Regions from separate parts of the Cytobacillus sp. FSL R5-0569 genome, predicted to be linked through region 3. Evidence: a T-box and tRNA genes for the amino acid it is inferred to sense, from the RefSeq annotation. Region 3 holds a T-box; the other regions hold tRNA genes.
The links. The T-box of region 3 lies ahead of alaS (alanine--tRNA ligase). A T-box ahead of a tRNA ligase gene usually reads a tRNA of that ligase, here a tRNA-Ala.
Positions count from the first base shown of each region.

Region 1: it has a tRNA-Ala gene. The T-box ahead of alaS (alanine--tRNA ligase) is inferred to sense a tRNA for this amino acid. The anticodon was not compared.
Region 2: it has a tRNA-Ala gene. The T-box ahead of alaS (alanine--tRNA ligase) is inferred to sense a tRNA for this amino acid. The anticodon was not compared.

Region 1 covers NZ_JBBOWW010000001.1:98,813-109,694, reverse strand. The annotation lists gene radA (DNA repair protein RadA) at 1-1,361, opposite strand, end outside; gene clpC (ATP-dependent protease ATP-binding subunit ClpC) at 1,521-3,965, opposite strand; gene MKX78_RS00550 (protein arginine kinase) at 3,972-5,051, opposite strand; gene MKX78_RS00545 (UvrB/UvrC motif-containing protein) at 5,054-5,602, opposite strand; gene MKX78_RS00540 (CtsR family transcriptional regulator) at 5,630-6,091, opposite strand; rRNA gene rrf (5S ribosomal RNA) at 6,341-6,457, opposite strand; rRNA gene MKX78_RS00530 (23S ribosomal RNA) at 6,533-9,465, opposite strand; tRNA gene MKX78_RS00525 (tRNA-Ala) at 9,725-9,800, opposite strand; tRNA gene MKX78_RS00520 (tRNA-Ile) at 9,816-9,892, opposite strand; rRNA gene MKX78_RS00515 (16S ribosomal RNA) at 9,992-10,882, opposite strand, start outside.
Region 2 covers NZ_JBBOWW010000001.1:3,296-14,177, reverse strand. The annotation lists rRNA gene MKX78_RS00055 (23S ribosomal RNA) at 1-2,869, opposite strand, end outside; tRNA gene MKX78_RS00050 (tRNA-Ala) at 3,123-3,198, opposite strand; tRNA gene MKX78_RS00045 (tRNA-Ile) at 3,214-3,290, opposite strand; rRNA gene MKX78_RS00040 (16S ribosomal RNA) at 3,390-4,938, opposite strand; gene gyrA (DNA gyrase subunit A) at 5,421-7,946, opposite strand; gene gyrB (DNA topoisomerase (ATP-hydrolyzing) subunit B) at 8,049-9,971, opposite strand; gene remB (extracellular matrix regulator RemB) at 10,043-10,282, opposite strand; gene recF (DNA replication/repair protein RecF) at 10,292-10,882, opposite strand, start outside.
Region 3 covers NZ_JBBOWW010000001.1:3,281,250-3,292,131, forward strand. The annotation lists gene udk (uridine kinase) at 1-458, opposite strand, end outside; gene MKX78_RS16670 (O-methyltransferase) at 579-1,220, opposite strand; gene mltG (endolytic transglycosylase MltG) at 1,458-2,582, opposite strand; gene MKX78_RS16680 (DUF1292 domain-containing protein) at 3,015-3,296, opposite strand; gene ruvX (Holliday junction resolvase RuvX) at 3,309-3,725, opposite strand; gene MKX78_RS16690 (IreB family regulatory phosphoprotein) at 3,727-3,993, opposite strand; gene alaS (alanine--tRNA ligase) at 4,153-6,786, opposite strand; T-box leader at 6,841-7,047, opposite strand; gene MKX78_RS16700 (AI-2E family transporter) at 7,137-8,213, opposite strand; gene MKX78_RS16705 (DUF3918 family protein) at 8,360-8,491, opposite strand; gene MKX78_RS16710 (hypothetical protein) at 8,517-8,708, opposite strand; gene MKX78_RS16715 (PRC-barrel domain-containing protein) at 8,728-9,198, opposite strand; gene recD2 (SF1B family DNA helicase RecD2) at 9,330-10,882, opposite strand, start outside.

The DNA.
Region 1 (10,882 bases), 3.2 Mb from region 3:
TCAAGTGCTTCACTAACCGAGTGAACGCCAATCAATTGAACATTTTTAGGACCTGTCCAGCCGCTCAAATTATTCGCTGGTAATATAATACGCTCAAATCCTAGTTTCGCAGCCTCCTGGACTCGCTGTTCAATTCTTGAAACTCTTCTTATTTCTCCAGTGAGGCCCACCTCACCGATAATGCAATCTGTTGCTCTTGTTGGCTTGTCCCGAAAGCTTGATGCGATACTAACTGCAACTGCCAAATCAATTGCTGGCTCATCTAGTTTTACCCCTCCAGCAACCTTCAAATACGCATCTTGATTTTGTAACAACATACCGACCCGTTTCTCTAATACCGCCATTAATAGCGGCACACGGTTATGATCAATCCCTGTTGCCATCCTTCTTGGGTTACCAAAACTCGTAGGGGATATTAATGCTTGTATTTCTACAAGAACGGGCCGAGTTCCTTCCATTGAAGCCACAACAGTTGAACCCGCTGCTCCTTGTGATCGTTCTTCTAAAAAAATCTCTGAAGGGTTTGCCACTTCTTCTAAACCTAATTCTTTCATTTCAAATATACCCATTTCATTCGTAGAACCAAATCGGTTTTTGACTGCTCTTAAAATTCGATACGTGTGATGCCTTTCCCCTTCAAAATAAAGCACCGTATCCACCATATGTTCAAGCAACCTAGGACCGGCGATCGATCCTTCTTTCGTTACATGTCCAACAATAAAGATCGCAATCCCTTTCGTTTTCCCGATTCTCATAAGCTCAGCCGTACACTCTCTTACCTGTGAAACACTACCAGGGGCCGAGGTCACTTCCGGGTGATAAATAGTTTGAATGGAGTCAATAATAACAAACTCCGGCTTCACCTCATCAATCGTTTGACTAATCTCTTCTAAGCTTGTCTCTGCATAAACAAGTAGATGTTCTGATGAAATATTTAATCTGTCAGCTCGTAGCTTCGTTTGTCTTATCGACTCTTCTCCAGAAATATAAAGTACAGAATGCTGTTTATTAGATAATTGGGAAGAAACTTGCAACAGTAGTGTTGATTTTCCAATCCCAGGATCTCCACCTATTAAAACGAGAGATCCTCTAACAACCCCACCACCAAGGACTCGATTTAACTCTTTCATTTCCGTATAAATACGTGGCTCATTGACTGTTTCAATTTTTGGAATCGGAGTCGCTTTTGCTCTAATCGTTGTCTCTTGTGTATGTGCAAAAGCCCCTCTTCTCGAGTTAACAGGTTTCTCTATCTCTTCCGTCATTTTATTCCATACACCGCATCCGGGACATTTCCCCATCCACTTTGCCGATTCATAACCACATTCTTGACATATGAATTTTGATTTTCTTTTCGCCAATCTTCATTCTCCTTCTCTTTCGTACAACACATTTATATTTCTTACTATATCAATGGAATCGTTTGTATTCAAAGGTTAACATATAATTGGAAGAAAATTTGTTGTTATCAAAAAAGGTACACACTATTGATTAGCGTGTACCTTCTCTCTAACATTTCATTATTTTTGTGCAGTGCCAGTTGGTTCGGCTGTTTTTACGACAAATTCGCCTTCCTCAACATCGATTACTACTTCTTGACCAGTAAGCACTTTTCCTCTTAATAATTCCTCAGATAAGCGATCTTCAATATGCTTTTGGATCGCTCTTCTAAGCGGTCTTGCACCATACTCTGGATCGTAGCCTTCTTCTGAGATTTTTACCTTAGCAGATTCAGATAGGGATAATGTAATATCCTGTTCTTTTAAACGGTTCGTTAAGGCATCGGACATGAGTGTAACAATCTCTTGCAGATGCTTTCTTTCTAATGCATGGAAGACAATAATCTCATCGATACGGTTTAAGAATTCAGGTCTGAAGGCCTTTTTCAATTCCTCCATAACCTTGCCTTTCATATCTTTGTAATCATGCTCATCATCTTGAATATTGAAGCCTACATATTTATTACGCTTAAGTGCTTCGGCACCAACATTTGACGTCATGATAAGCACCGTGTTTCGGAAATCGACTGTACGTCCTTTAGAATCTGTTAACCGTCCATCTTCCAAGACTTGCAGAAGAATGTTAAATACATCCGGATGGGCTTTCTCAATTTCATCTAATAAGACAACTGAATACGGTTTTCTACGTACTTTCTCAGTTAATTGGCCTCCTTCTTCAAATCCAACATAACCTGGAGGTGAACCAACTAATCTAGATGTGGAGTGTTTCTCCATATACTCAGACATATCGATGCGAATCATCGCTTCCTCATCACCGAACATCGCTTCAGCTAAGGCACGAGCAAGTTCTGTTTTACCCACACCTGTTGGACCTAGGAAAACGAAAGAACCAATTGGTCTCTTCGGATCTTTAAGACCGGCTCTTGCCCGTCTAACTGCTTTAGAGATCGCCTTTACTGCTTCCTCTTGGCCAATTACGCGCGAATGTAAGATTTCTTCTAAATTCAATAGTTTTTCGGTCTCAGTTTGTGCCAATTTAGTAACTGGAATTCCTGTCCAGTTAGAAACGACATTGGCAATATCCTCTACCGTCACTTCACTATTTTCTTTCCCTTGCTTTTCTTTCCATGTTTTCTTAGTTTCTTCTAACTTTTCTCTTAATCTTTGTTCATTGTCTCTTAAAGATGCTGCTTTCTCAAACTCTTGACTTTGAACAGCTGCATCCTTTTCTTTTCTTACATCTTCTAATTTAACTTCTAACTCCTTGAGATTCGGAGGCGTTGTATAAGAACGTAGGCGAACTTTTGAACCTGCTTCATCAATTAAATCAATCGCTTTATCTGGTAAGAAACGATCAGAGATATAACGATCTGATAATTTAACTGCCGCATCGATGGCTTGATCCGTAATTGTCACACGGTGATGGGCTTCATAACGGTCACGTAGTCCTTTTAAAATTTGTACGGACTCATCTGCAGTCGGCTCATCAACCGTAATTGGTTGGAACCTACGCTCAAGCGCTGCATCCTTCTCAATATATTTGCGATACTCATCTAGCGTCGTCGCTCCAATACACTGTAGCTCTCCACGCGCAAGTGATGGCTTTAGAATATTTGATGCATCAATCGCACCTTCTGCTCCACCAGCACCAATTAATGTATGCAATTCATCGATGAACAAAATAATGTTGCCCGCCTGACGAATTTCGTCCATCACTTTCTTCAAGCGATCCTCAAATTCACCACGGTATTTAGTACCTGCAACTACCGTACCCATATCTAAAGTCATTACACGTTTATCACGTAGCGTCTCCGGCACTTCATTATTTATGATCTGTTGAGCTAGGCCTTCTGCTATCGCAGTCTTACCCACACCAGGTTCTCCAATTAATACGGGGTTATTTTTTGTTCTTCTGCTTAATACTTCAATTACACGTTGAATCTCTTTACTACGTCCAATAACTGGATCTAAGCTTCCTTCACGTGCAATGGCAGTTAAATCTCTCGCTAAACCATCTAGTGTTGGTGTATTTGCATTGGCTGAAGAGCTGCCTTGATGCCCGTTAGACTCGCTACTACCAAGTAATTGTAGTACTTGCTGTCTTGCCTTATTTAAACTTACGCCAAGGTTATTAAGTACTCTTGCAGCTACACCCTCACCTTCTCTAATTAAACCAAGTAAAATGTGCTCAGTTCCCACATAGGAATGGCCCAATTTTCTTGCTTCATCCATTGATAATTCAATTACTTTTTTTGCTCTTGGTGTATAATGCGGTGTTTGGGAGGCCTCTTGCCCTCTACCTATTAGATTTTCAACTTCCGTTTGAATTTTTTCTGAACCTAGACCTAAGGCATAAAGTGCTTTAGCGGCAATTCCTTCACCTTCACTTACTAACCCTAGAAGTATATGCTCAGTCCCAATATTGTTATGTCCTAAGCGAATGGCTTCTTCCTGTGCTAATGCTAATACTTTTTGTGCTCTCTCAGTAAAACGTCCAAACATCATCTATCATCATCCTCCCAACTCTTGATCTTCCATTTTTAATCTTTCTCGAATAAGAGAAGCTCTACGAATATCCCGTTCAAACGGTCGTAATGGGCCTCCAGCATATTGCTGTAAAAATCCTGGTTGTGTTAAAACCATTAATTCATTTAATATATTTTTTGATATGCCTTGTATATAGTCCATGTCTATTCCAAGGCGAACATCCGATAAACATCTAGCCGCTTCTTTTGATTCAATGATTCGGCTATTAGATAAAATACCATAGGATCTGAAGACTCTATCTTCTAATTGTATGTTAGAGGTTTTCGCTAATGCTTCTCTTGCTGACCTTTCCTGCGAAATTAATTGCTCCACAACACTTTTTAAATCCTCAGCAATATCTTCTTCTGATTTCCCTAATGTGATTTGGTTAGAAACTTGAAAGATATTACCTAATGCTTCGCTACCTTCTCCATAAATTCCTCTAACAACTAATCCAAGTTGGTTAATTGCTGGAATGATTCTATTCATTTGATGAGTTAATACTAATCCTGGTAAATGCATCATGACAGATGCTCTGAGACCTGTACCGACATTCGTTGGGCAACTAGTTAAATACCCTACCTGTTCATCATATGCATAATCAATCTCAGTTTCTAACCAATCATCAATTTGGTTTGCAACTTCTAATGCTTCTGATAATTGGAAGCCTGGAAATAAACACTGTATACGTATATGATCTTCTTCATTCAACATAATGCTAACCTCTTCATTTTCAGTAAGTAGGCAGGCACCATGACTAGCGTTTTCTGCTAAATGAGGACTAATCAAATGTTTTTCCATCAGCACCCTTTTTTGCAATGGTTGTAAATCATCCATTTGCAATAACGAAAAGTCACCATAAGTATCAAAAGTCGATTTTTCCATTCTTGCTTTAATGATCTCTATCACACGTTTAGCTTCATCATGGGAAAAGATTGTTGGAAAATTAACCTGTTTAATATTGCGAGCTAAACGAATTCTAGAACTAAGTACTATATCAGAATCAGGACCTTCTGCACTCATCCAAGAGCTGACAGCCTGATTGATAAACCTTTCTAAAGACAAGTTCATTCCCCTCCCTCTAGATGGTTTTTCATTTCTTTTTCCAATTGACGTATTGCATCTCTTGTCTCTGCTGCTTTTTCAAATTCCTCTTTAGTTATAAGTTCTTTCAAGTTTATTTTTAAATCCTCAATTTGCTTTTTCAAATGGATATCTCCACCCATTCTTGTAGGGATTTTTCCATTATGATTCCAATTACCACTATGAAGCCTTTTAATAATTGGCTTTAACTGTGCTCGGAAAGATTCATAACAGTGGGCACATCCGAATTTCCCGACTTTAACAAATTGAGGAAAGGTCATCGAGCATTGCTCACACTGTACTACCTGCGCTTGTTTATTTAACTGAGCTTGGTTATTTGCATAACTTGTATCTATATTAAATAATCCGCTCAATAGATTATTAATAGAAAATCCAGATCCATTATTTAACATAAACATATCCCCATGTTCTTGGGCACATTTTTCACATAAATGGAACTCAGCCTTTTCGCCATTCATAATTTTTGTAAAATGTAGAGTCGCAGGTCTCTGATTACATTCTTGGCATATCATCTGTTTCACCCCTCCATACTTTACAGCCTACTTATATTTCAATGTATTTAGCATCGCAACAAGCATCCTTGCTCTTAACTCATCCCTATAGGGTAACTCTAAGTAAAGAACTGAACGGTCAATGACACTTAACATAATCTTCGCTTCTCGAGTAGTAATAATCTCTTCTTCAACTAATCTGTTTATAATATTTTCAGCACTATTTTGTGAAATACGATCACGTACAATCCTAATCAATTGATTAATTAAATCAACATAATCATAAGCTTGCACTTTGGTGATTCTTATATAACCACCACCGCCACGTTTACTTTCGACAGCATAGCCTTTTTCAACTGTAAACCGAGTATTTATGACGTAATTTATTTGAGATGGGACACATTGAAATTTATCAGCGATCTCGCTCCGCTTAATTTCAACAATTTCCCTTTCGCTAAGTTCCAAGACTTCTTTAAGATATTTTTCAATAATATCTGATATATTTTTCACCCGGCCTCCCCCTATCTGACTTTGACTATATTTGACATAAATTATACATGATTTGTGTGAAATGTTGCAACGAAGTAGTATTATTAATTTTCCCCTTTTTTTCTAAATCTCAAACGTATGAAATATAGGTTCATTCATTAAATTTATATTATGTTTAGATTGTGTAGATGTTATTTGTCCATTTAAATAAACGAATTCATTATAGCACGACAAAAAAGAGCACATACAAATGATGTGCTCTTTTATATTGCCCGGCAACGTCCTACTCTCACAAGGGGACAGCCCCTAACTACCATCGGCGCTGAGAAGCTTAACTTCCGTGTTCGGTATGGGAACGGGTGTGACCTTCTCGCTATCGCCACCGGACTATGAAATTGTAAGGGAATCGTTCCCTCAAAACTAGGTAATGTTGAAGAAGATATTTATTGAGTAATCGCCTGTTTGGTTAAGTCCTCGATCGATTAGTATTAGTCAGCTACATGTGTCGCCACACTTCCACCTCTAACCTATCAACCTGATCATCTTTCAGGGATCTTACTAGCTTGCGCTATGGGAAATCTCATCTCGAGGGGGGCTTCATGCTTAGATGCTTTCAGCACTTATCCCTTCCGCACATAGCTACCCAGCGATGCCTTTGGCAAGACAACTGGTACACCAGCGGTGCGTCCATCCCGGTCCTCTCGTACTAAGGACAGCTCCTCTCAAATTTCCTGCGCCCACGACGGATAGGGACCGAACTGTCTCACGACGTTCTGAACCCAGCTCGCGTACCGCTTTAATGGGCGAACAGCCCAACCCTTGGGACCGACTACAGCCCCAGGATGCGATGAGCCGACATCGAGGTGCCAAACCTCCCCGTCGATGTGGACTCTTGGGGGAGATAAGCCTGTTATCCCCGGGGTAGCTTTTATCCGTTGAGCGATGGCCCTTCCATGCGGAACCACCGGATCACTAAGCCCGACTTTCGTCCCTGCTCGACTTGTAGGTCTCGCAGTCAAGCTCCCTTGTGCCTTTACACTCTACGAATGATTTCCAACCATTCTGAGGGAACCTTTGGGCGCCTCCGTTACTCTTTAGGAGGCGACCGCCCCAGTCAAACTGCCCACCTGACACTGTCTCCCATCCCGATAAGGGATGTGGGTTAGAATTTCAATACAGCCAGGGTAGTATCCCACCGACGCCTCCACCGAAGCTAGCGCTCCGGCTTCTAAGGCTCCTACCTATCCTGTACAAGCTGTACCAAAATTCAATATCAGGCTACAGTAAAGCTCCACGGGGTCTTTCCGTCCTGTCGCGGGTAACCTGCATCTTCACAGGTACTATAATTTCACCGAGTCTCTCGTTGAGACAGTGCCCAGATCGTTACGCCTTTCGTGCGGGTCGGAACTTACCCGACAAGGAATTTCGCTACCTTAGGACCGTTATAGTTACGGCCGCCGTTTACTGGGGCTTCGATTCAAAGCTTCGCGTGAGCTAACCTCTCCTCTTAACCTTCCAGCACCGGGCAGGCGTCAGCCCCTATACTTCGCCTTGCGGCTTCGCAGAGACCTGTGTTTTTGCTAAACAGTCGCCTGGGCCTATTCACTGCGGCTCATCAAGGCTTTAACACCCTAATGAGCACCCCTTCTCCCGAAGTTACGGGGTCATTTTGCCGAGTTCCTTAACGAGAGTTCTCTCGCTCACCTTAGGATTCTCTCCTCGCCTACCTGTGTCGGTTTGCGGTACGGGCACCTTATTCCTCGCTAGAGGCTTTTCTTGGCAGTGTGGAATCAAGAACTTCGGTACTAAATTTCCCTCGCTATCACAGCTCAAGGTATGTGACCATGGGATTTGCCTCATGGTCCCTCTAACTGCTTAGACGCACATCCAATAGTGCGCTTACCCTATCCTCCTGCGTCCCCCCATCACTCAAACAGAATACGGTGGTACAGGAATATCAACCTGTTGTCCATCGCCTACGCTTTTCAGCCTCGGCTTAGGTCCCGACTAACCCTGAGCGGACGAGCCTTCCTCAGGAAACCTTAGGCATTCGGTGGATGGGATTCTCACCCATCTTTCGCTACTCATACCGGCATTCTCACTTCTAAGCGCTCCACCAGTCCTTACGGTCTAGCTTCAACGCCCTTAGAACGCTCTCCTACCACTGAACATCAACGATGTTCAATCCACAGCTTCGGTGATACGTTTAGCCCCGGTACATTTTCGGCGCGGAGTCACTCGACCAGTGAGCTATTACGCACTCTTTAAATGGTGGCTGCTTCTAAGCCAACATCCTGGTTGTCTAAGCAACTCCACATCCTTTTCCACTTAACGTATACTTTGGGACCTTAGCTGGTGGTCTGGGCTGTTTCCCTCTTGACTACGGATCTTATCACTCGCAGTCTGACTCCCATGGATAAATCTTTGGCATTCGGAGTTTGTCTGAATTCGGTAACCCGATGAGGGCCCCTAGTCCAAACAGTGCTCTACCTCCAAGATTCTTACGCATGAGGCTAGCCCTAAAGCTATTTCGGAGAGAACCAGCTATCTCCAAGTTCGATTGGAATTTCTCCGCTACCCACACCTCATCCCCGCACTTTTCAACGTACGTGGGTTCGGGCCTCCATCCAGTGTTACCTGGACTTCACCCTGGACATGGGTAGATCACCTGGTTTCGGGTCTACGACCACATACTCATTCGCCCTATTCAGACTCGCTTTCGCTACGGCTCCGTCTGTCCAACTTAACCTCGCATGTAATCGTAACTCGCCGGTTCATTCTACAAAAGGCACGCTATCACCCATTAACGGGCTCTAACTACTTGTAGGCACACGGTTTCAGGATCTCTTTCACTCCCCTTCCGGGGTGCTTTTCACCTTTCCCTCACGGTACTGGTTCACTATCGGTCACTAGGGAGTATTTAGCCTTGGGAGATGGTCCTCCCTGCTTCCGACGGGATTTCTCGTGTCCCGCCGTACTCAGGATCCACTCTGGAGGGAACGAAGTTTCAACTACAGGGCTTTTACCTCCTATGGCGGGCCTTTCCAGACCTCTTCGTCTATCTCGTTCCTTTGTAACTCCGTATAGAATGTCCTACAACCCCAAGAGGCAAGCCTCTTGGTTTGGGCTAATCCCGTTTCGCTCGCCGCTACTCAGGGAATCGCGTTTGCTTTCTCTTCCTCCGGGTACTTAGATGTTTCAGTTCCCCGGGTCTGCCTTCCATACCCTATGTATTCAGGTATGGATCCTATCCCATAACGGATAGGGGGTTTCCCCATTCGGAAATCTCCGGATCAAAGCTTACTTACAGCTCCCCGAAGCATATCGGTGTTAGTCCCGTCCTTCATCGGCTCCTAGTGCCAAGGCATTCACCGTGCGCCCTTATTAACTTAACCATTGTTCGGCTTGCGATAAGCTACGCATTTCGGCGTCAGCTCACTCGTCAACATCCTCATGTGCACAAGACGCACACTCCGGTGTTTCCTCGCTCGCTTCCTTGAACTGCTTGCTTCTCACAACCCTCTCGGTTGTGTTTATTAAAAAAGTTTAGTATTTTAAATCAATCTATAATATATAGAGAGAAAAAATAACTAAGGTGGCGATTACTCGGTAATCTTCTTCATTACATTATCTAGTTTTCAAAGAACAATTTGTTGGTGGAGCCTAGCGGGATCGAACCGCTGACCTCCTGCGTGCAAAGCAGGCGCTCTCCCAGCTGAGCTAAGGCCCCGTATTAAAGTTAAAATGGTGGGCCTAAATGGACTTGAACCATCGACCTCACGCTTATCAGGCGTGCGCTCTAACCAGCTGAGCTATAGGCCCACATAACTTCACGGTAAAGTATTTAATCATATCAAAGAGATTGCACTCTCAAAACTGAACGAACAGTCTAACATCAAGTTAATTCCGTATATTCCTTAGAAAGGAGGTGATCCAGCCGCACCTTCCGATACGGCTACCTTGTTACGACTTCACCCCAATCATCTGTCCCACCTTAGGCGGCTGGCTCCAAAAGGTTACCCCACCGACTTCGGGTGTTACAAACTCTCGTGGTGTGACGGGCGGTGTGTACAAGGCCCGGGAACGTATTCACCGCGGCATGCTGATCCGCGATTACTAGCGATTCCGGCTTCATGTAGGCGAGTTGCAGCCTACAATCCGAACTGAGAATGGTTTTATGGGATTGGCTAAACCTCGCGGTCTTGCAGCCCTTTGTACCATCCATTGTAGCACGTGTGTAGCCCAGGTCATAAGGGGCATGATGATTTGACGTCATCCCCACCTTCCTCCGGTTTGTCACCGGCAGTCACCTTAGAGTGCCCAACTGAATGCTGGCAACTAAGATCAAGGGTTGCGCTCGTTGCGGGACTTAACCCAACATCTCACGACACGAGCTGACGACAACCATGCACCACCTGTCACTCTGTCCCCCGAAGGGGAAAGTCCTATCTCTAGGATTGTCAGAGGATGTCAAGACCTGGTAAGGTTCTTCGCGTTGCTTCGAATTAAACCACATGCTCCACCGCTTGTGCGGGCCCCCGTCAATTCCTTTGAGTTTCAACCTTGCGGTCGTACTCCCCAGGCGGAGTGCTTAATGCGTTTGCTGCAGCACTAAAGGGCGGAAACCCTCTAACACTTAGCACTCATCGTTTACGGCGTGGACTACCAGGGTATCTAATCCTGTTTGCTCCCCACGCTTTCGCGCCTCAGCGTCAGTTACAGACCAGAAAGTCGCCTTCGCCACTGGTGTTCCTCCAAATCTCTACGCATTTCACCGCTACACTTGGAATTCCACTTTCCTCTTCTGCACTC
Region 2 (10,882 bases), 3.3 Mb from region 3:
CCTATCAACCTGATCATCTTTCAGGGATCTTACTAGCTTGCGCTATGGGAAATCTCATCTCGAGGGGGGCTTCATGCTTAGATGCTTTCAGCACTTATCCCTTCCGCACATAGCTACCCAGCGATGCCTTTGGCAAGACAACTGGTACACCAGCGGTGCGTCCATCCCGGTCCTCTCGTACTAAGGACAGCTCCTCTCAAATTTCCTGCGCCCACGACGGATAGGGACCGAACTGTCTCACGACGTTCTGAACCCAGCTCGCGTACCGCTTTAATGGGCGAACAGCCCAACCCTTGGGACCGACTACAGCCCCAGGATGCGATGAGCCGACATCGAGGTGCCAAACCTCCCCGTCGATGTGGACTCTTGGGGGAGATAAGCCTGTTATCCCCGGGGTAGCTTTTATCCGTTGAGCGATGGCCCTTCCATGCGGAACCACCGGATCACTAAGCCCGACTTTCGTCCCTGCTCGACTTGTAGGTCTCGCAGTCAAGCTCCCTTGTGCCTTTACACTCTACGAATGATTTCCAACCATTCTGAGGGAACCTTTGGGCGCCTCCGTTACTCTTTAGGAGGCGACCGCCCCAGTCAAACTGCCCACCTGACACTGTCTCCCATCCCGATAAGGGATGTGGGTTAGAATTTCAATACAGCCAGGGTAGTATCCCACCGACGCCTCCACCGAAGCTAGCGCTCCGGCTTCTAAGGCTCCTACCTATCCTGTACAAGCTGTACCAAAATTCAATATCAGGCTACAGTAAAGCTCCACGGGGTCTTTCCGTCCTGTCGCGGGTAACCTGCATCTTCACAGGTACTATAATTTCACCGAGTCTCTCGTTGAGACAGTGCCCAGATCGTTACGCCTTTCGTGCGGGTCGGAACTTACCCGACAAGGAATTTCGCTACCTTAGGACCGTTATAGTTACGGCCGCCGTTTACTGGGGCTTCGATTCAAAGCTTCGCGTGAGCTAACCTCTCCTCTTAACCTTCCAGCACCGGGCAGGCGTCAGCCCCTATACTTCGCCTTGCGGCTTCGCAGAGACCTGTGTTTTTGCTAAACAGTCGCCTGGGCCTATTCACTGCGGCTCATCAAGGCTTTAACACCCTAATGAGCACCCCTTCTCCCGAAGTTACGGGGTCATTTTGCCGAGTTCCTTAACGAGAGTTCTCTCGCTCACCTTAGGATTCTCTCCTCGCCTACCTGTGTCGGTTTGCGGTACGGGCACCTTATTCCTCGCTAGAGGCTTTTCTTGGCAGTGTGGAATCAAGAACTTCGGTACTAAATTTCCCTCGCTATCACAGCTCAAGGTATGTGACCATGGGATTTGCCTCATGGTCCCTCTAACTGCTTAGACGCACATCCAATAGTGCGCTTACCCTATCCTCCTGCGTCCCCCCATCACTCAAACAGAATACGGTGGTACAGGAATATCAACCTGTTGTCCATCGCCTACGCTTTTCAGCCTCGGCTTAGGTCCCGACTAACCCTGAGCGGACGAGCCTTCCTCAGGAAACCTTAGGCATTCGGTGGATGGGATTCTCACCCATCTTTCGCTACTCATACCGGCATTCTCACTTCTAAGCGCTCCACCAGTCCTTACGGTCTAGCTTCAACGCCCTTAGAACGCTCTCCTACCACTGAACATCAACGATGTTCAATCCACAGCTTCGGTGATACGTTTAGCCCCGGTACATTTTCGGCGCGGAGTCACTCGACCAGTGAGCTATTACGCACTCTTTAAATGGTGGCTGCTTCTAAGCCAACATCCTGGTTGTCTAAGCAACTCCACATCCTTTTCCACTTAACGTATACTTTGGGACCTTAGCTGGTGGTCTGGGCTGTTTCCCTCTTGACTACGGATCTTATCACTCGCAGTCTGACTCCCATGGATAAATCTTTGGCATTCGGAGTTTGTCTGAATTCGGTAACCCGATGAGGGCCCCTAGTCCAAACAGTGCTCTACCTCCAAGATTCTTACGCATGAGGCTAGCCCTAAAGCTATTTCGGAGAGAACCAGCTATCTCCAAGTTCGATTGGAATTTCTCCGCTACCCACACCTCATCCCCGCACTTTTCAACGTACGTGGGTTCGGGCCTCCATCCAGTGTTACCTGGACTTCACCCTGGACATGGGTAGATCACCTGGTTTCGGGTCTACGACCACATACTCATTCGCCCTATTCAGACTCGCTTTCGCTACGGCTCCGTCTGTCCAACTTAACCTCGCATGTAATCGTAACTCGCCGGTTCATTCTACAAAAGGCACGCTATCACCCATTAACGGGCTCTAACTACTTGTAGGCACACGGTTTCAGGATCTCTTTCACTCCCCTTCCGGGGTGCTTTTCACCTTTCCCTCACGGTACTGGTTCACTATCGGTCACTAGGGAGTATTTAGCCTTGGGAGATGGTCCTCCCTGCTTCCGACGGGATTTCTCGTGTCCCGCCGTACTCAGGATCCACTCTGGAGGGAACGAAGTTTCAACTACAGGGCTTTTACCTCCTATGGCGGGCCTTTCCAGACCTCTTCGTCTATCTCGTTCCTTTGTAACTCCGTATAGAATGTCCTACAACCCCAAGAGGCAAGCCTCTTGGTTTGGGCTAATCCCGTTTCGCTCGCCGCTACTCAGGGAATCGCGTTTGCTTTCTCTTCCTCCGGGTACTTAGATGTTTCAGTTCCCCGGGTCTGCCTTCCATACCCTATGTATTCAGGTATGGATCCTATCCCATAACGGATAGGGGGTTTCCCCATTCGGAAATCTCCGGATCAAAGCTTACTTACAGCTCCCCGAAGCATATCGGTGTTAGTCCCGTCCTTCATCGGCTCCTAGTGCCAAGGCATTCACCGTGCGCCCTTATTAACTTAACCATTGTTCGGCTTGCGATAAGCTACGCATTTCGGCGTCAGCTCACTCGTCAACATCCTCATGTGCACAAGACGCACACTCCGGTGTTTCCTAGCTCGCTTCCTTGAACTGCTTGCTTCTCACAACCCTCACGGTTGTATGTTTTTAAAAAAAGTTTAGTATCTCTACTCTATTATATAGAGAGAAAATAACTAAGGTGGCGATTACTCGGTAATCTTCTTCATTACATTATCTAGTTTTCAAAGAACAATTTGTTGGTGGAGCCTAGCGGGATCGAACCGCTGACCTCCTGCGTGCAAAGCAGGCGCTCTCCCAGCTGAGCTAAGGCCCCGTATTAAAGTTAAAATGGTGGGCCTAAATGGACTCGAACCATCGACCTCACGCTTATCAGGCGTGCGCTCTAACCAGCTGAGCTATAGGCCCACATAACTTCACGGTAAAGTATTTAATCATATCAAAGAGATTGCACTCTCAAAACTGAACGAACAGTCTAACATCAAGTTAATTCCGTATATTCCTTAGAAAGGAGGTGATCCAGCCGCACCTTCCGATACGGCTACCTTGTTACGACTTCACCCCAATCATCTGTCCCACCTTAGGCGGCTGGCTCCAAAAGGTTACCCCACCGACTTCGGGTGTTACAAACTCTCGTGGTGTGACGGGCGGTGTGTACAAGGCCCGGGAACGTATTCACCGCGGCATGCTGATCCGCGATTACTAGCGATTCCGGCTTCATGTAGGCGAGTTGCAGCCTACAATCCGAACTGAGAATGGTTTTATGGGATTGGCTAAACCTCGCGGTCTTGCAGCCCTTTGTACCATCCATTGTAGCACGTGTGTAGCCCAGGTCATAAGGGGCATGATGATTTGACGTCATCCCCACCTTCCTCCGGTTTGTCACCGGCAGTCACCTTAGAGTGCCCAACTAAATGCTGGCAACTAAGATCAAGGGTTGCGCTCGTTGCGGGACTTAACCCAACATCTCACGACACGAGCTGACGACAACCATGCACCACCTGTCACTCTGTCCCCCGAAGGGGAAAGTCCTATCTCTAGGATTGTCAGAGGATGTCAAGACCTGGTAAGGTTCTTCGCGTTGCTTCGAATTAAACCACATGCTCCACCGCTTGTGCGGGCCCCCGTCAATTCCTTTGAGTTTCAACCTTGCGGTCGTACTCCCCAGGCGGAGTGCTTAATGCGTTTGCTGCAGCACTAAAGGGCGGAAACCCTCTAACACTTAGCACTCATCGTTTACGGCGTGGACTACCAGGGTATCTAATCCTGTTTGCTCCCCACGCTTTCGCGCCTCAGCGTCAGTTACAGACCAGAAAGTCGCCTTCGCCACTGGTGTTCCTCCAAATCTCTACGCATTTCACCGCTACACTTGGAATTCCACTTTCCTCTTCTGCACTCAAGTTCCCCAGTTTCCAATGACCCTCCACGGTTGAGCCGTGGGCTTTCACATCAGACTTAAGGAACCGCCTGCGCGCGCTTTACGCCCAATAATTCCGGACAACGCTTGCCACCTACGTATTACCGCGGCTGCTGGCACGTAGTTAGCCGTGGCTTTCTGGTTAGGTACCGTCAAGGTACCGGCAGTTACTCCGATACTTGTTCTTCCCTAACAACAGAGTTTTACGATCCGAAAACCTTCATCACTCACGCGGCGTTGCTCCGTCAGACTTTCGTCCATTGCGGAAGATTCCCTACTGCTGCCTCCCGTAGGAGTCTGGGCCGTGTCTCAGTCCCAGTGTGGCCGATCACCCTCTCAGGTCGGCTACGCATCGTCGCCTTGGTGAGCCGTTACCTCACCAACTAGCTAATGCGCCGCGGGCCCATCTGTAAGTGATAGCAGAACCATCTTTCAATCTAATTATATGTATAAATAGATATTATCCGGTATTAGCCCCGGTTTCCCGGAGTTATCCCAGTCTTACAGGCAGGTTGCCCACGTGTTACTCACCCGTCCGCCGCTAATCTTTGGGAGCAAGCTCCCTCAGATCCGCTCGACTTGCATGTATTAGGCACGCCGCCAGCGTTCGTCCTGAGCCAGGATCAAACTCTCCAATAAAGTGTTTGATTAGCTCGTTTGCACCTGTGGTGCTTTGTTGCTGATAAATCAGCTTTTTTTAGAATTACGCTTGACGTTTTATGTTCGTTCAGTTTTCAAAGAACAATCTCGTTCGCTTCAGAAGCGACTTTATTAATATAACATATCGTGTCATCTGAGTCAACATCTTTTTTTGATGTCAATCAATCTTTCATGTCTTCCTCTTGCTGACTTGAATAAGTATATCAGCAGTAACCACTATTTGCAAGCATTATTCATCAATTATTTTTATAAAATAATTTATTGACCATTTCATTCATAGTTAACACCAAAAAATACTTCCATTGATACTCCTAAAAGAATCTATAAACCCCTATTAGTATAGTCTGTAGTAGTGTGCTAAAGGTAGTCATTAAAATTATCTCATCCTAATAAAAAAGCCGAACACAATTCAATTTTGAAACTTGAATTGTGTCGGCACTCATTTGATTTAAACGATTTGTTTATTCTCTTTCATCTTCACTGTCGATAGATCCTTCAGGCAATTCCTCTGCAGTTTCAAGTGGCTTTGCTCGCTCTTCTCCATCTTTTTCTTCTTCCTTTTCAACCTTTGCTACAGTAGAGACGAATTCATTCACACTTTCATCGATTCGAATAAGTCTTACACCTTGCGTGTTTCTTCCCATAGTTGAAATATCTTCTACTCCCATACGGATAATGACACCGCCAGTAGTAATCAACATGATGTCTTCCTCACCACGTACAGCTTTCATCGTAACGAGATCACCAGTTTTTTCAGTAATATTGGCCGTTTTAATTCCTTTACCACCACGACCCTGAATACGATAATCATCAGCTGGTGTTTGTTTACCATAACCTTTTTTCGTAACTACTAGAATGTTGTCCCCTTCTTCTAGAACTTCCATTCCAACCACTTCATCTTCTTCACTCAGAGTGATCCCTTTTACACCAGTAGCTGTACGTCCCATAGAACGGACCGCATCTTCAGGGAAACGAATAAGGAGACCATTTTTTGTACCGATGATAATTTCTTTATCTCCATTTGTAAGACGTACAGAGATTAATTCATCTTCTTCTTTTAAACCTAAAGCAATTAAACCGTTTGTACGGATATGAGCAAATGAAGATAACGGTGAACGTTTAGAAATGCCTCGTTTTGTTGTGAAGAACAAGAACCAATCATCCACAAAATCCTCTATCGGAATAACAGCATTAATCCATTCATCCTTTTCAATACCTAACAAGTTAATGATAGGAATCCCCTTCGCTGTTCTACTAAATTCAGGAATTTCATACCCTTTAGCTTGATACACTTTTCCTTTATTCGTAAAGAAAAGGAGATGATCATGCGTTGAGGTAGTCAATAGGTGTTCAACAAAATCATCTTCATTTGTTCCCATTCCTTGTATCCCTTTTCCACCTCGTTTTTGGGCACGATAAGTAGATACCGGTAATCGCTTAATATAGCCTTTATGTGTAAGTGTAATAACAATGTTCTCTTGAGGAATCAAATCTTCATCTTCTAGATGCTCAAGACCACCGGAAACAATTTCTGTACGGCGTTCATCATTAAAACGGTCTTTTAGTTCTGTAAGTTCTTCGCGAATAATGTCTAATACTTTTTCATCACTTGCTAAGATTGCTTTTAAATCTGCAATTAATTGAATAAGACTAGCATATTCTTCTTCGATTTTCTCACGCTCTAAACCAGTTAAACGCTGTAGACGCATATCCAAAATCGCTTGCGCTTGCTTCTCCGAAAGGTCAAATTGTGTCATTAAACCTTCTTTGGCAATATCTGTAGTTCTTGACGCTCTGATTAATTTAATGACTTCATCTAAATGATCTAAGGCAATTCGTAAACCTTCTAAAATATGCGCTCTTGCTTCCGCTTTCCGCAATTCGAATTCTGTTCTTCTTCTTATAACGACAACTTGATGGGCTAAATAATATTCTAAGCATTGTTTTAAATTCAATACTTTAGGTTGTCCATCCACTAAAGCAAGTAAATTAATACCGAAGCTTGTCTGTAGTGCCGTATGTTTATATAAATTATTTAAAAGCACATTTGCATTGGCATCTTTACGGACTTCAATAACAATTCGTAAACCATCTCTGTCAGATTCGTCACGTAAATCTGTAATACCATCAATCTTCTTATCACGTACAAGGTCAGCAATTTTTTCAATCAATCTTGCTTTATTCACTTGGTATGGGATTTCATTAACAATGATAACTTCTTTCCCATTTGATTTCTGTTCGATTTCAACCTTTGCTCTAAGAGTAATAGAGCCTCTTCCTGTTTCATAAGCTTTCCTAATTCCACTACGGCCTAAAATAAGTCCTGCAGTCGGAAAGTCTGGTCCAGGAATGATTTCCATTAACTCTGGAATCGTAATTTCCGGATTTCTACTTAATGTAAGTACACCATCAATGACTTCGCCTAATTGATGAGGAGGGATATTGGTAGCCATTCCTACAGCAATACCTGATGTACCATTTACAAGCAGATTAGGGAACCGAGCAGGAAGCACGACCGGTTCCTTTTCCTCTCCATCATAGTTGTCTTGATAATCGATGGTATCTTTATTAATATCTCTTAACAATTCCATTGATATTTTTGACATACGGGCCTCTGTATAACGCATGGCAGCAGCAGAGTCGCCATCAATTGATCCAAAGTTACCGTGTCCATCAACAAGCATATATCTATAGTTAAAGTCTTGTGCCATTCTTACCATTGTTTCATATACTGCTGAATCACCATGTGGGTGGTATTTCCCGATAACATCTCCAACAATACGGGCAGACTTTTTAAACGGTTTATCTGAGTGCATGCCAAGATCATGCATTGCATAAAGTATTCTTCTGTGCACAGGCTTTAGCCCGTCACGTACATCAGGTAGGGCTCGGGAAACGATAACACTCATTGCATAATCCAAGAATGACGTTCTCATTTCCTCACTTATATTAATTTCTTTAATTTGGGACTTAGGCGTATCAGCCATCTATAGGTACCTCCCTATCGCACAAAGCTTATTGCTTAGGCTACATTTTATTGACAATATCTATGTAAAAGCAGGATAGAACCAACTCTATCCTGACTTTCATTAAATATCTAAATTCTTCACATACTGCGCATTTTCTTCGATAAAGTTACGGCGTGGTTCTACTTTATCTCCCATAAGGATTTCAAACGTTTCATCTGCTTCAATCGCATCTTCTAAGCTTACTTGTAAGAGCGTACGCGTTTCCGGATTCATTGTCGTTTCCCATAATTGATCTGGGTTCATCTCACCTAAACCTTTGTAACGTTGGACATTTGGTTTCGGCGTAGCCGGAAGCTCTTTCATAATCTCGTCTAATTGGCGATCGTTATAAGCATATGAGATTTTCTTCCCTTGTTGAACTTTATACAAAGGTGGCTGCGCAATATATATATAGCCCGCATCTAAGATTTGTCTCATATAACGATAAAAGAATGTGAGTAATAGTGTTCGAATATGCGCCCCATCTACATCGGCATCTGTCATAATAACGATTTTATGATATCTTGCTTTCGTAATATCAAAGTCTTCACCGATTCCTGTTCCAGACGCAGTAATCATTGCTCGTACTTCATTATTAGATAATATTCGATCTAACCGTGCTTTTTCTACGTTTAGGATTTTTCCTCGAAGTGGTAGAATTGCTTGGAAATGCCTGTCTCGTCCTTGCTTAGCTGAACCACCCGCTGAATCACCCTCAACGATATATAGTTCCGAAATAGACGCATCTTTTGAAGAACAATCAGCAAGCTTACCAGGAAGACTAGAAACTTCTAAAGCACTCTTTCTTCTTGTTAGCTCTCTCGCCTTTTTAGCTGCTGCTCGAGCTCTTGAAGCCATCATACCTTTATCGACGATTTTCCTTGCAACAGATGGATTTTCCAATAAGAATTTTTCAAAGGCTTCCGAAAAAGCCGTATCTGTTGCCGCTCTTGCTTCTGAATTGCCTAATTTCGTCTTCGTTTGTCCTTCAAACTGAGGGTCAGGATGTTTAATTGAAACAATCGCTGTTAAACCTTCCCTGACGTCTTCACCTGTAAGGTTGGCATCATTATCTTTAAACACGCCATTCTTACGAGCATAATCATTAATCACCCTCGTCAGCGCTGTTTTAAATCCAGATTCATGTGTTCCACCTTCATACGTATGAATATTATTGGCGAAAGAATAGATATTACTTGTATAGCTATCGTTGTACTGCATTGATATTTCAACAGAAATACCATCTTTTTCGCCTTCAATATAAATCGGCTCTTCATGAAGTACTTCTTTATTTTTATTTAAATGCTCTACATAAGACCTAATACCACCTTCATAGTGGAATTCTTTGGTCTTATTCTCTTCACGTTCATCTGAAAGAGTAAGCTTTAATCCTTTATTTAAAAAAGCTAATTCGCGGACCCTCGTTGCTAATGTATCAAAATCATATTCTAATGTTTCAGTGAAAATCTCACCATCCGGCTTAAAAATTGTGGTTGTGCCAGTTACTTCTGATTCACCGATTACTTTTAAGTCTGCGCTCGGTACACCACGTTGATATTTCTGATAGTAGATTTGCCCGTCACGATGAACATAGACTTCTAACTGAGTAGAAAGAGCATTAACAACAGATGCACCAACACCATGAAGACCACCAGAAACTTTGTAGCCTCCGCCACCAAATTTTCCTCCGGCATGTAAAACAGTCATAATGACTTCTACAGCAGGTCTTCCCATTTTTTCTTGTATCCCAACAGGAATCCCCCGTCCATTATCAACGACCTTAATACTATTATCCTCGAGAATACTTATATTAATTTCATCACAATATCCAGCAAGTGCCTCGTCAATACTATTATCGACAATTTCCCATACTAAATGATGTAATCCTTTTCCACTCGTTGATCCGATATACATACCTGGACGTTTTCTAACTGCTTCAAGACCTTCTAATACTTGTATCTGGTTCTCATCATAGGATTGTTGCCCCATTGCTTCCTGATCCATTGACACATCGATCACCTACACTTTCCATTTTGCATATCATTCTTTTTCACTCTATTAGCTCATCATCGACATTAAACAATCAATTTCCTCGTCCTCTTTTTTAAAGTAGACGAAGCAAGAGGAGAGTAATATATATGATCGGTTGTAATCACAACTGATTTGTACACACCTTTAGCCAAATTGGTATAAGAAGCGTCATCACGCTGCAAAAACTCTTCTGCATTTATAGAAGAGCCGACACTTTCTTTATCAATAATGGCTACCAAATCTTTTGTACGTATTAATACATCCTCGCCAATATGAATATACAAGGCCTCACCTCATTGAATTTTTTTAAGGCTGCCCGCCTTCACTTCATACGCAGCTGCTTCTTTTAAAGTCTGATGATCTATTCCATCGACACTAGTGGTCGTTACAAATGTTTGTACTTTTCCTTGTATCGTATTAAGCAAATGCGATTGCCGGTAATCATCCAATTCCGATAGTACATCATCTAATAAAAGAATAGGGTATTCTCCAATTTCAGCGTGAATCAGTTCGATCTCAGCAAGTTTCACTGATAATGCTGTGGTTCTTTGTTGACCTTGAGAACCAAAAGTTTGCACATCTCGCCCATTCACTTGAAATAACAAATCATCTCTATGAGGGCCGAACAATGTAACGCCTCTTTCAATTTCTCTTGTTTTTGTTTTTTCATACTTTTCTAGGTATATATTCTTCATTTTCGACAAATCTTGTTCTTCTGATACATCAACAGAAGGCTTATACTGAATTTTTAACGTTTCAAGTCCCCTAGAAATACCTTCATGGATTGGCATTGCCCACTTTTCTAGCAAATAGATGAACTCGAATCTCTTAGCGATTATTTTAACAGCCATCTCAATAAATTGTTCAGTTAAAATATCAAGCAT
Region 3 (10,882 bases):
GAACGCCCTCGCTCCTTAATATCACGCATAAGCCTTCTAATAATTCTTAGATCTGCATCCGTATCGACAAACAGCTTCATATCCATTAAATCACGTAAACGCTCATCTTCAAGTACAAGAATACCCTCTAAGATAATCACATCTTTTGGTTCAACAACGATGACATCATCTGACCTCGTATGAATAGAATAGTCATATACAGGCTTTTCGATGACCTCGTGATTCGTTAAAGAGATGATATGCTCAATTAATAAATCTGTGTCAAACGCAAGTGGATGATCATAATTGGTTTTCAAACGTTCTTCAAACGGTAGATGTGCTTGATCTTTATAGTAATAGTCTTGTTCTAACATAAGAATAGAATGACCTTGAAATTGATTATAAATCGCCTTCGTTACACTTGTCTTTCCAGAGCCTGATCCACCAGCTACACCGATCACAATCGGTTTTCTCTTCATCTTTATCAATCTCCCTAACATCGTAGCTTTTTTGCTACTGTTTAACAATATACACCTTTTTGCTATGATTGCCAAACATATGGTACTTATACTAGTAATAATTCTTTATCACAACAAAACTTATTTCTTTCTACTAATCGCAACACCATCACCAATAGGCAAAATCACCGTATGGTAACGATCATTTTTCATAAGCCATTCATTAAATTGGTCAATTTTTTGCACTAGGTTGCGGATGCGTTTTTTTTCTATCTCTGCTTTTTCATAAACAAGGCCTTTAAATAACACGTTATCGGTAATAATTACACCTGTATCATTTAAATATTGACTATACATCTCGAAAAACTTCTTATACTGTCCTTTTGCTGCATCAATAAATATCATATCATAGTCACCTAATATTCGAACCTCATCTTCTTGCTCTAATGCATCGCCTTTAATTAAAGTGATTTGATTCGCCATGCCGCTTCTTGCAAAGTAGTTCTCTGCCTTTTCATAACGCTCCTGATCTCTTTCCAATGTAACAATATGAGCAGATGGACAAGCTTCAGCCATTCGTAAAGCGGAATATCCGATTGCTGTTCCAATCTCTAATATTTTTGTTGGTTGTTGAATTCGTACAATCTGTAACATGGCTTCAATACCTTCTAGTTCCATGATTGGCACACGATTTTCCCTAGCGTATTCTTCCATTTCCATGAAGAGGTTTGTACGATCCGGTATTAATTTTTGCATATATGTAATTAGCTCATCATTTAGCAATTACTTTCACCTCTATTAATTTAACTTCCATCCTTTGCATATGCAAGAAAAAAAGCGCTCACATTAGTAGATTGTCAACAAGAGCTTGGACCATCTACGCTATCTGCATGATACGCCACATAAAAAAATATATAAAATGCTTGTGCTATTTTACCACATAAAAAAGAGGAAAGCTATGAGATTTTATCATAAATGATGATCTAACATCATTCACACCTCTTTAGCTTCCTCTATTTTTTAATTATTACTAGTTATGTGCTCATTTTTCTTCACATTATGTTCATCCAATGTTTTAGAGAATAAAACTTCTCCTTCTGGTGTAGCTAGGAAATACAAATAATCCGTTTCTTCAGGATTCAATGCAGCTTCAATAGAAGTTGAACCTGCATTAGCAATCGGTCCAGGTGTTAGACCATTGTATTTATATGTGTTATATGGGTCATCTATTTCTAAATGCTTATACAATGTCCTTTCCTTATGCTCACCATGTGCATATAAAACGGTGGGATCTGTTTGTAAAGGCATATCTTCATCCATACGATTATAAAAAACGCTGGCTATCTTATCGCGGTCCACTTGTGCAGTGGCCTCTTCTTCGATTAATGAAGCCATTGTGAGTAATTCATGGACAGACATCTCTTTGTTCTCCATTGCATCTGTGTACTGAGCAAGCACTTCACTTGTCTTCTTAATCATTGGTGTTACAATTTCTTCTAACGTTGCATCTTCTTTGTAGTAATCATATGTGGCAGGGAATAGATAACCCTCTAAAGGGTATTTAATATTCTCCGCAAAAACATCATCAGTAATGACACTTGGAAATTTCTCCTGCATTTTCTGTACAAATGCTTTATCATTTAATTCTGCAAAGACTTCGTCTCCGTCCATGCCTGCTTTTTCTGCTATAATTGCTGCAATTTGCTCCAACTGCTTGCCTTCAGGAAGTGTGACTTTAAACACGACTTCTTGATCAACATTTCCAGTTTTCAGCTCTGATATGACTTGACCTAAAGTCATCGCCGGTGCCAGTTCATAAGTTCCTGCCATAAAGCCTGATTCATTCTTTAGCTTCACATAGTATTTGAATACTCTAGCATCCTTTATTATCCCATTCTCTTCTAATACTTGTCCGATCCCTGAAACGGATGAGCCTATAGGGATTTCGACATTTTTGACTTTGTCGTTATCTGGATTAACAGGTTTTAAAGCAGAATTCACATAAAGGAACCCACCTAGCCCTCCAACACCTATGATTACAAATAATATTATGGCTGCAATTAACACGATTTTACGCACAACTTTCGCCTCTGTTTGCCTCTCTATCAACTGTTTTTTCATCTTACCTTTTTTATCATCTGTCATGGTAAACCTCCTTGCAACTATTTCCCCTTACTATTCATACTTCCTTTTCGCCTCATGTTGCTACTGTATTAATAGCTGGAAAATAGCTCTCATACATCTCGGATTATTATACTATACTTTCTGTCATAGGATAGCATATTTAGACAAAATTCTTCTACTATAGAACGAATCAGTTATACTGAAAGCGTTAATCAATAATACCTCTCCCTTAATAATGAATGAGTTAAGTTTATAGAGAATGAGATAGAAATGAGGGCAATGCTGAAAGTGGAGGGTTTTTTTGAGATAGGTTATATTTTGCTAAGTCTTTTTTTACTTAATGTTTTTTTGTTGTGTGATATTAATTCTGGGTTAGCCTTAGTCGCAAGTTCACCTGCGAAGAATGATAGAACATAAAAAAAAGACCCACTAAATACGCGGGTCTTTTCAAATTTATTCTTCTTCGTTTTCTAAAAATGTATTTAACATCTCTTCGATAAGGTCCCATTCTTCGTCCGTTTCAATTGGCATTAATTCACCATCAGTATTATCTTCACTTGGAACGAATGCAGATGCATGAATTTCAACCTCTTCTTCATCCTCATCTGCACCAATTGGATAATAAAGAACATAAGATTTGCCAAATTCTTCAGAGTCAAAAGTAAAAAGCACTTCGCAAAGCTGCTCGTTACCTTCCTCATCTACTACTGTGATATTGTTTTCTCCGTGATCCATTTCTTTCACCTCTTAATTCTGGCTATCTAAATAACCTTGTAAAATCATGACTGCCGCCATTTTATCAATCACTTTTTTCCTTTTTTTGCGACTGACATCTGCATCAAGTAGGACTCTCTCTGCAGCGATTGTAGTGAGACGCTCGTCCCAATAAATAACCTCAACACCGAAACGTTTGTTAAGTTCATTACCATAGAACTGACTCGCTTCACCTCTAGGCCCTATTGTACCATTCATGTTCTTAGGAATGCCAACAACAACCTTTGTTACTTCATATTCTTTGAGCAGCTCACCAATACGTTTAAATCCGTACTGATTCTGTTCCTCATTTATTTTCACTGTTTCGATGCCTTGGGCTGTCCAACCAAGACCATCACTAACAGCCACGCCGACCGTTTTTGAGCCGACATCTAATCCCATTGTACGCATATTATCCCTCTCGTTGCTGTTTTAAATACGACTTCACAAGTTCTTCAATAATTTCATCCCGTTCTAACTTGCGAATCACATTCCTTGCATCTTTGTGACGGGGTATGTAGGCAGGATCTCCAGAAAGCAGGTAACCTACAATTTGATTAATAGGATTATACCCTTTTTCCTGCAGGGCATCGTGAACATGGAACAAAACTTTATTGACATCTTGTTCAAATGGTTCCTCAGGAAAATTAAATCTCATCGTTTTGTCAAATGAGCTCAATTGCTACACCTCACTATTCTGTTCTTAAGCGATTAAGCTACCTATTCAAAAAGAGAAGGATGGATAGCTACACCAAGTTCATGAAGAAGAGGTTATATAACCTCTTCTTTTTATGATTCGCTTTTGTTTACCTACATTTTACACTAAACTATTCGGGAATCAAACGGATTTTACCCATTCCTCTACAAATTGTAACGCTCCCTCTAATTTTGCTGGGTCTTTTCCACCAGCTTGCGCCATATCTGGACGTCCACCGCCACCGCCTCCACAGCGAGTAGCCACTTCCTTAATTAATTTACCCGCATGATAGCCACTTTTAATCAAATCATCTGTCACACCGGCAATTAAATTCACTTTTCCTTCATTCGCACTACCTAGTACAACCACTGCTGAAGCAAGCTTTTGTTTTAATTCATCTGCCATATTACGCAAGTGGTTCATGTCTGTCGCCTGAACTTTTGCAGCTAATACTTTTACACCGTTCACTTCTTTCACTTGGTCAATCAAGCTTCCAGCTTCAATATTACCCAATTTAGTTGCTAATGATTCATTTTCTCTTTGTAATTGCCTGATTTCTGCATGTAAGCTGTCAATTTTTACTGGTAAATCTTTTATATTTGATTTTAATTTAGCTCCAGCCTCTTTTAATACAGAGATTTGCTCTGTCATCATCTTATAAGCACCTTCACCTGTGACTGCTTCTATTCTTCTTGTGCCTGCACCAATCCCGCTTTCAGATTGGATTTTGAACAAACCAATGACTGCAGTATTTGCCACATGACAGCCACCACAAAGTTCTAATGAATAATCACCGATTTGAACAACTCGTACAATTTTCCCATACTTTTCTCCAAATAAAGCCATTGCTCCCATTGCTTTTGCTTCTTCAATATCTTTCAGGTCAATTTGCACATTTAAGCTATTCCAAATCTTCTCGTTAACAATGGCTTCGATTTTCTCTAACTCATCTCCTGTTACTTGTCCAAAGTGAGAAAAGTCAAATCTTAGTCGATCTGGTTCAACAAGAGAACCTGCTTGATTTACATGCGTACCTAATACATCTTTCAATGCTTGGTGAAGAAGATGTGTCGCAGTATGATTTTTTACGATTTTATTACGATTAAAATAATCTACAGATGCTTTAACCGATGAATGAGCTTTTAATTCTCCTTCTGTGACAACTGCACGATGGAGGTTTTGTCCATTTGGAGCTTTTTGCACATCTTTTATTTCAACCCTCACGCCACTTGCTGTTAGAGTTCCCTTATCAGCGATTTGCCCACCACTTTCAGCATAGAAAGGAGTAGCTGTCAATATTAATTGAACCTCTTCGCCTTGACCAGCTTGGTCTACTAGCTCGCCACCACTTACAATTGCAGCTACTTCAGTATCAATCGTCAATTGTTCATACCCAACAAACCTACTGTCTACCGTAATTTCACCTAGGACACTATCCTGGACTTGCATACTATCTATATCTTGACGAGCAGCTCGAGCGCGATCACGCTGATTTTCCATCTCTTTTTCAAAGCCATCATGGTCGATGCTCATCCCTTCTTCTTCTGCGTACTCCTCAGTTAATTCAACGGGGAAACCATACGTATCATAAAGACGGAAAACATCTTTTCCATCGATTACAGTATGTCCATTAGCTTTTTCTTTTTTCATTACTTCTGAAAGAATAGCTAAACCCTCGTGTAACGTTTCATGGAAGCGTTCTTCTTCGTTTTTAATGACTTTTTGAATAAAAGCCGTTTTTTCTTTTACTTGTGGATAATAATCAACCATTATTTCTGCAACCACTGGTACTAACTCAAACATGAACGGACGATGAATATTGATTTGTTTCGCATAACGAACCGCGCGACGTAATAATCGTCTAAGAACATATCCTCTACCTTCATTTGATGGAAGAGCACCATCACCAATTGCAAATGCTACTGTACGAATGTGGTCAGCAATCACTTTAAATGCGACATCTTGTTCCGCAGTTTTACCATATTTCTCAGCAGAAATATCTTCTGTTCCTTTAATGATTGGCATAAATAGATCTGTGTCAAAATTCGTCTTTACATTTTGCACAACTGAAGCCATACGCTCTAAGCCCATGCCCGTATCAATATTTTTCTTTGGTAGTGGAGTATATGTTCCATCTGGATTATGGTTAAACTCAGAAAATACAAGGTTCCATACTTCCAAGTAACGTTCGTTCTCTCCCCCAGGATAGAGCTCAGGATCATTTAAATCGTTACCATACTCTTCTCCCCTATCATAGAAAATTTCTGTGTTCGGTCCACTTGGTCCTTCACCAATATCCCAGAAATTCCCTTCCAAACGAATAATTCGTTCTTCTGGTACACCTACTTTTTCTCTCCATAATTTGTACGCTTCATCGTCCTCAGGGTGGATTGTCACAGATAATTTGTCTTCTTCAAAACCAATCCATTTTGGACTCGTCAAGAATTCCCAAGCATATAGAATCGCTTCTTCTTTAAAGTAGTCACCGATAGAAAAATTCCCAAGCATTTCAAAGAATGTATGGTGACGTGCTGTCTTCCCAACATTTTCAATATCATTGGTACGTATTGATTTTTGTGCATTAACGATCCTTGGATTTTCGGGAATCACTCGACCATCAAAATATTTCTTCAATGTAGCTACACCACTATTAATCCATAGTAGTGACGGATCTTCATGTGGTACTAAAGAAGCACTTGGTTCCACTGCGTGACCTTTTTCTTTAAAAAAATCTAAAAACATTTGTCTAATTTCTGCACCAGTTAAATGTTTCATAAAAAAACCTCCTAAAAAATTTATGTAACCATAAAAAAAAGCCCTCATCCCCAATACAGGGACGAGAACTTAAGCTCGCGGTACCACCCTGATTGTGAAAGAAAACTCTCACCTCTCAAAGCACCTTAACGCGGTGAACGGCAGTAGTTAACTGCACTCCGGATTAGCTTTCTGTTATCCTTCATCGAGAAATTCTCTCAGCCATGGAATTTCCTCTCTTTCGAATGGACTATAACATACTTCTTCCATCAACATCTTACATTATTTAAATAGATATAGTCGAATTATAGCTAGATTTTTGCTCTTTTGTCAATATCAATGTTTAACAGTATCAACAAATTCAGCTGAAACTATACCTTATCTGCCCTATGTCGGTTCATTAATAGTTTACGTGCATGTATAAGACTAATTTTTAGGATTGCCAAAATCGGAACAGCCATAATTAAACCAATGATACCGCCAGCTTCTCCACCAGCTAGTAATGAAAGCATAATAATGAGGGGGTGCATATGTAAGCTTTTCCCTACAATTAAAGGAGATAATATATTCCCTTCCACAAATTGCAATACAACTATAATAATTAATGTGATAATCACCATTTTGACTGACAGGGTCGCTGCAATAATCACCGCTGGGACTGCACCAATAATTGGACCAAAATACGGAATAATATTGGTTATTGCAATGATAAAACCAAGCAACAATGGATACTTCATACCGAACACCCAAAATAAAGTAGCTGAAATCACCCCGATTACTAAACATACAAGGAGCTGCCCACGAATATAACCTCCGAGTGACTTATCAACATCTCTTATAAACAAAACAGCTTCTTTTCTCCATCTTCTTGGCGTTAAGTACCAGACTGCTTTTTTTACATCCGTATAATCTTTTAAAAGGTAAAAGGAGATAAATGGGATAATAGCGATGATTAAAGCATAATTAAGAATCTCAAGCAATATATTAATTGCCTTTGTTAATAATTTATCTAATGCTGCTTCAATATTGTTAATCCCATCCTCTACACGTAATTGTAATGTTTCTGGCCATTCAGATGTGCGTTCTTGAATCAAAGCAATAAAAGAGCGATATTGCTCGGCAAACTCTGGCGCATGATCAACTAAATCATTTAGTTGATGAATAAAAGCCGGAATCCCTTTATACAATCCGTAGCCAACACCACCAAAAAATAATAAATAAATTCCTAAAGCTGCTAATCCTCTGTGCATACCCGTTTGATGTAACTTTTCAACAATAGGGTGTAAGAGATAAGTAAAAAATGCCCCAAGTAAAAACGGAATCAGCACAACAAGCAGTAATTTTAAAAGAGGGAGCCATAATTCTTTTAATTGAAAAAAGATATAAAGTAAAATGAGAACAAGCAAAACAAAGCCTAAACGGTACAACCATTTCATACGAACGTCCATGCACTACGCCTCCCTTTACTATCTTGAGAAGAGAGCATATGAATTATACATACAAGTTAAACAAGGGACGGAATGGATTCATTTATTGACATAGCACAGGTACGAAAAAACGTCCCCAATCTATTTGATTGAGGACGCCAAAACATTTAAAACATTTTCATTACTTTTCTTTGTATTTTTTTCATATCTCTTTTTGAGACGATGTTATTTTTCTGCATATAGCTATATGCGGCTACACCTGCGCCTATGACAGCTGCTGAGGTTAACATTTTATTCATCATATGACACCTCTCATAAGAATTTTTATGAAGAAAAACGACGCTCTTCTTCATCAAATAAGTCATCTAAAGAACTTAAAGACCCATCTTCTTCCACTTGGTGAGTGTGAATAATTCCTTTAGACAATGAGAGTTCGATAAAGCAATTCCAACAGTAATATTGATTTATGCCAATCTTACCGACATCTTTGCTTTGACAATTAGGACATTGAAGCATCATGGAAAGGACACCTACCTTATTCTACATTTACAATAATGGCATCCTTTCCAATCGCTGGTGCGCAACTAGCTTTAACTACTTTCTTTCCTTCAAGTACATCAGAAAAGAAGCCATCTGATAGTTCATACCCTACGATTGTGCCCAATTCTTCATTGAAATATACATCTTGAAGAAGTCCTAAGCGATCGCCCTCTCTTGTCATCATCATTCGGCCAGCCAGACGATTTTCACTAGCAATTGTAAAATCACTATGCTTTGGTATAGCTGTTAATACATCACAACTCTCAATCATCACACCATCCCAACCAAATGAGTACACATCTTTAATATCTAGAAAAAAGGATTTACGAATAAATGAGTGGTTCTTCACCCATAGTCCCTTCACTAATCCTTCGGGTGAGATGAAGAGATCATTCACTTCACCTATTGCCCTACCGTTATTCAACACGATTACCGACAAGCCTCTTAATAAGGAAAATGTTCGCAAAAGTTACTCCCACCTTCTTTGAACATTGTTATTTTGTTCAAAGATGGTGCGAGTCATTCTTTTTCCAGGTTGGCAATTTGTTTTATGTATATAGGTAAAAAAATAAGATGAGAAAAATCTCTCATCTTAGTCTAATCAGCCTCTAAAAAATCATAAGGTGTGATATTTTCCATTCCTATCAACGGGTCGACTTTCATCAAATAATCTTCATATGTTAATGATTCATCTACAGCTTCAATGGTCTCTCCTTCGAAGATTTCATCTTGTAACTTCAATCGTAAGTTAGATCGCCTCGATTGATCATCCAATCGTTGTATACCCATTTTTAACGCTTCTTCATCACCGCATAATATAAGGAACTGCTTGCTTCGTGTAATGGCAGTATATAATAAATTCCTCCGTAACATCCGGTAATAACTTTTAACGACCGGAAGAATAACAATCGGAAACTCACTGCCCTGTGACTTATGAACGGAACAACAATAGGCATGAGTGATTTGATTTAAATCCTGTTTTGTATACGTTGCTTCCACTCCGTCAAAAGAAACAATAACCATATCTTGTTTCTCTGTGTTCTCCTTTGCATAAAATATGGAAATAATTTCACCCATATCACCGTTATAAACGTGGTTTTCAGGTTGATTGACTAATTGCAACACCTTGTCTCCAATGCGATAGACAACATCACCAAAAGCAATTTCCTTTCTACTACCATCTTCATTAGGGTTGAAAATTTCTTGGATCATTTTATTAAGGCGATCAATACCTGCAGGACCACGATACATCGGTGCAAGTACTTGAATATCCTTTGCTAAATACCCCTTTTTCTTTGCATTTCGCACTACTTGCCCGATAACCGTGCCAATTTGACCTGGTTGGCATTGAAAAAAGGAACGGTCTTTTTGTTGCTGAGTAATATTTTGCGGCAATCTTCCCTTTTTCATTTCATGTGCTAACTCAATAATTGACGAGCCTTCCGATTGCCTATAAATATCTGTCAACATAACCGAAGGGATACGTTCAGAAAGTAATAAATCTCTTAATACTTGACCTGGGCCCACAGATGGTAATTGATCTTCATCACCAACAAGTATGACTTGCATTTCTTCAGGGATCGCTTTAAAAAGTTGATTGGCTAGCCATATATCAACCATGGAAGTTTCATCAACAATAAGAATTTTCCCTTCAAGCGGGTTTTCTTCATGATGGTCAAAACCCTCACTTCCATTCCAACCAAGCAATCTGTGAATCGTCACAGCTGGTAATCCTGTAGATTCTGCCATTCTTTTCGCCGCTCTTCCAGTAGGTGCAGCTAATAAGAAAGGAAAAGGCTCTTCTTTTTTATAGTCTTTCGGATTTAAACTACAGCCATGTAATTCACCATACAATTCAACAATTCCTTGAATAACCGTTGTTTTGCCCGTACCTGGACCACCAGTTAAGATCATCATTGGCGACATTAACGCTTTTTGAATGGCATCTTTTTGAGATGGCGCATACTGTACCGAAAGTCGCTCTTCTAATTGTCCCAAAGCAAGGAGGAATTCCGATTCAGGAAACTGTTCATTAAATTCCGTTTGATTGAGTATACGTTTGATATTTGTAACGATTCCCTTTTCAGAAAAGAAAAGAGAAGGTAAATATAACTGCTGTCCTTCTGCAATCACTTTTCTCTCTTCTCCGA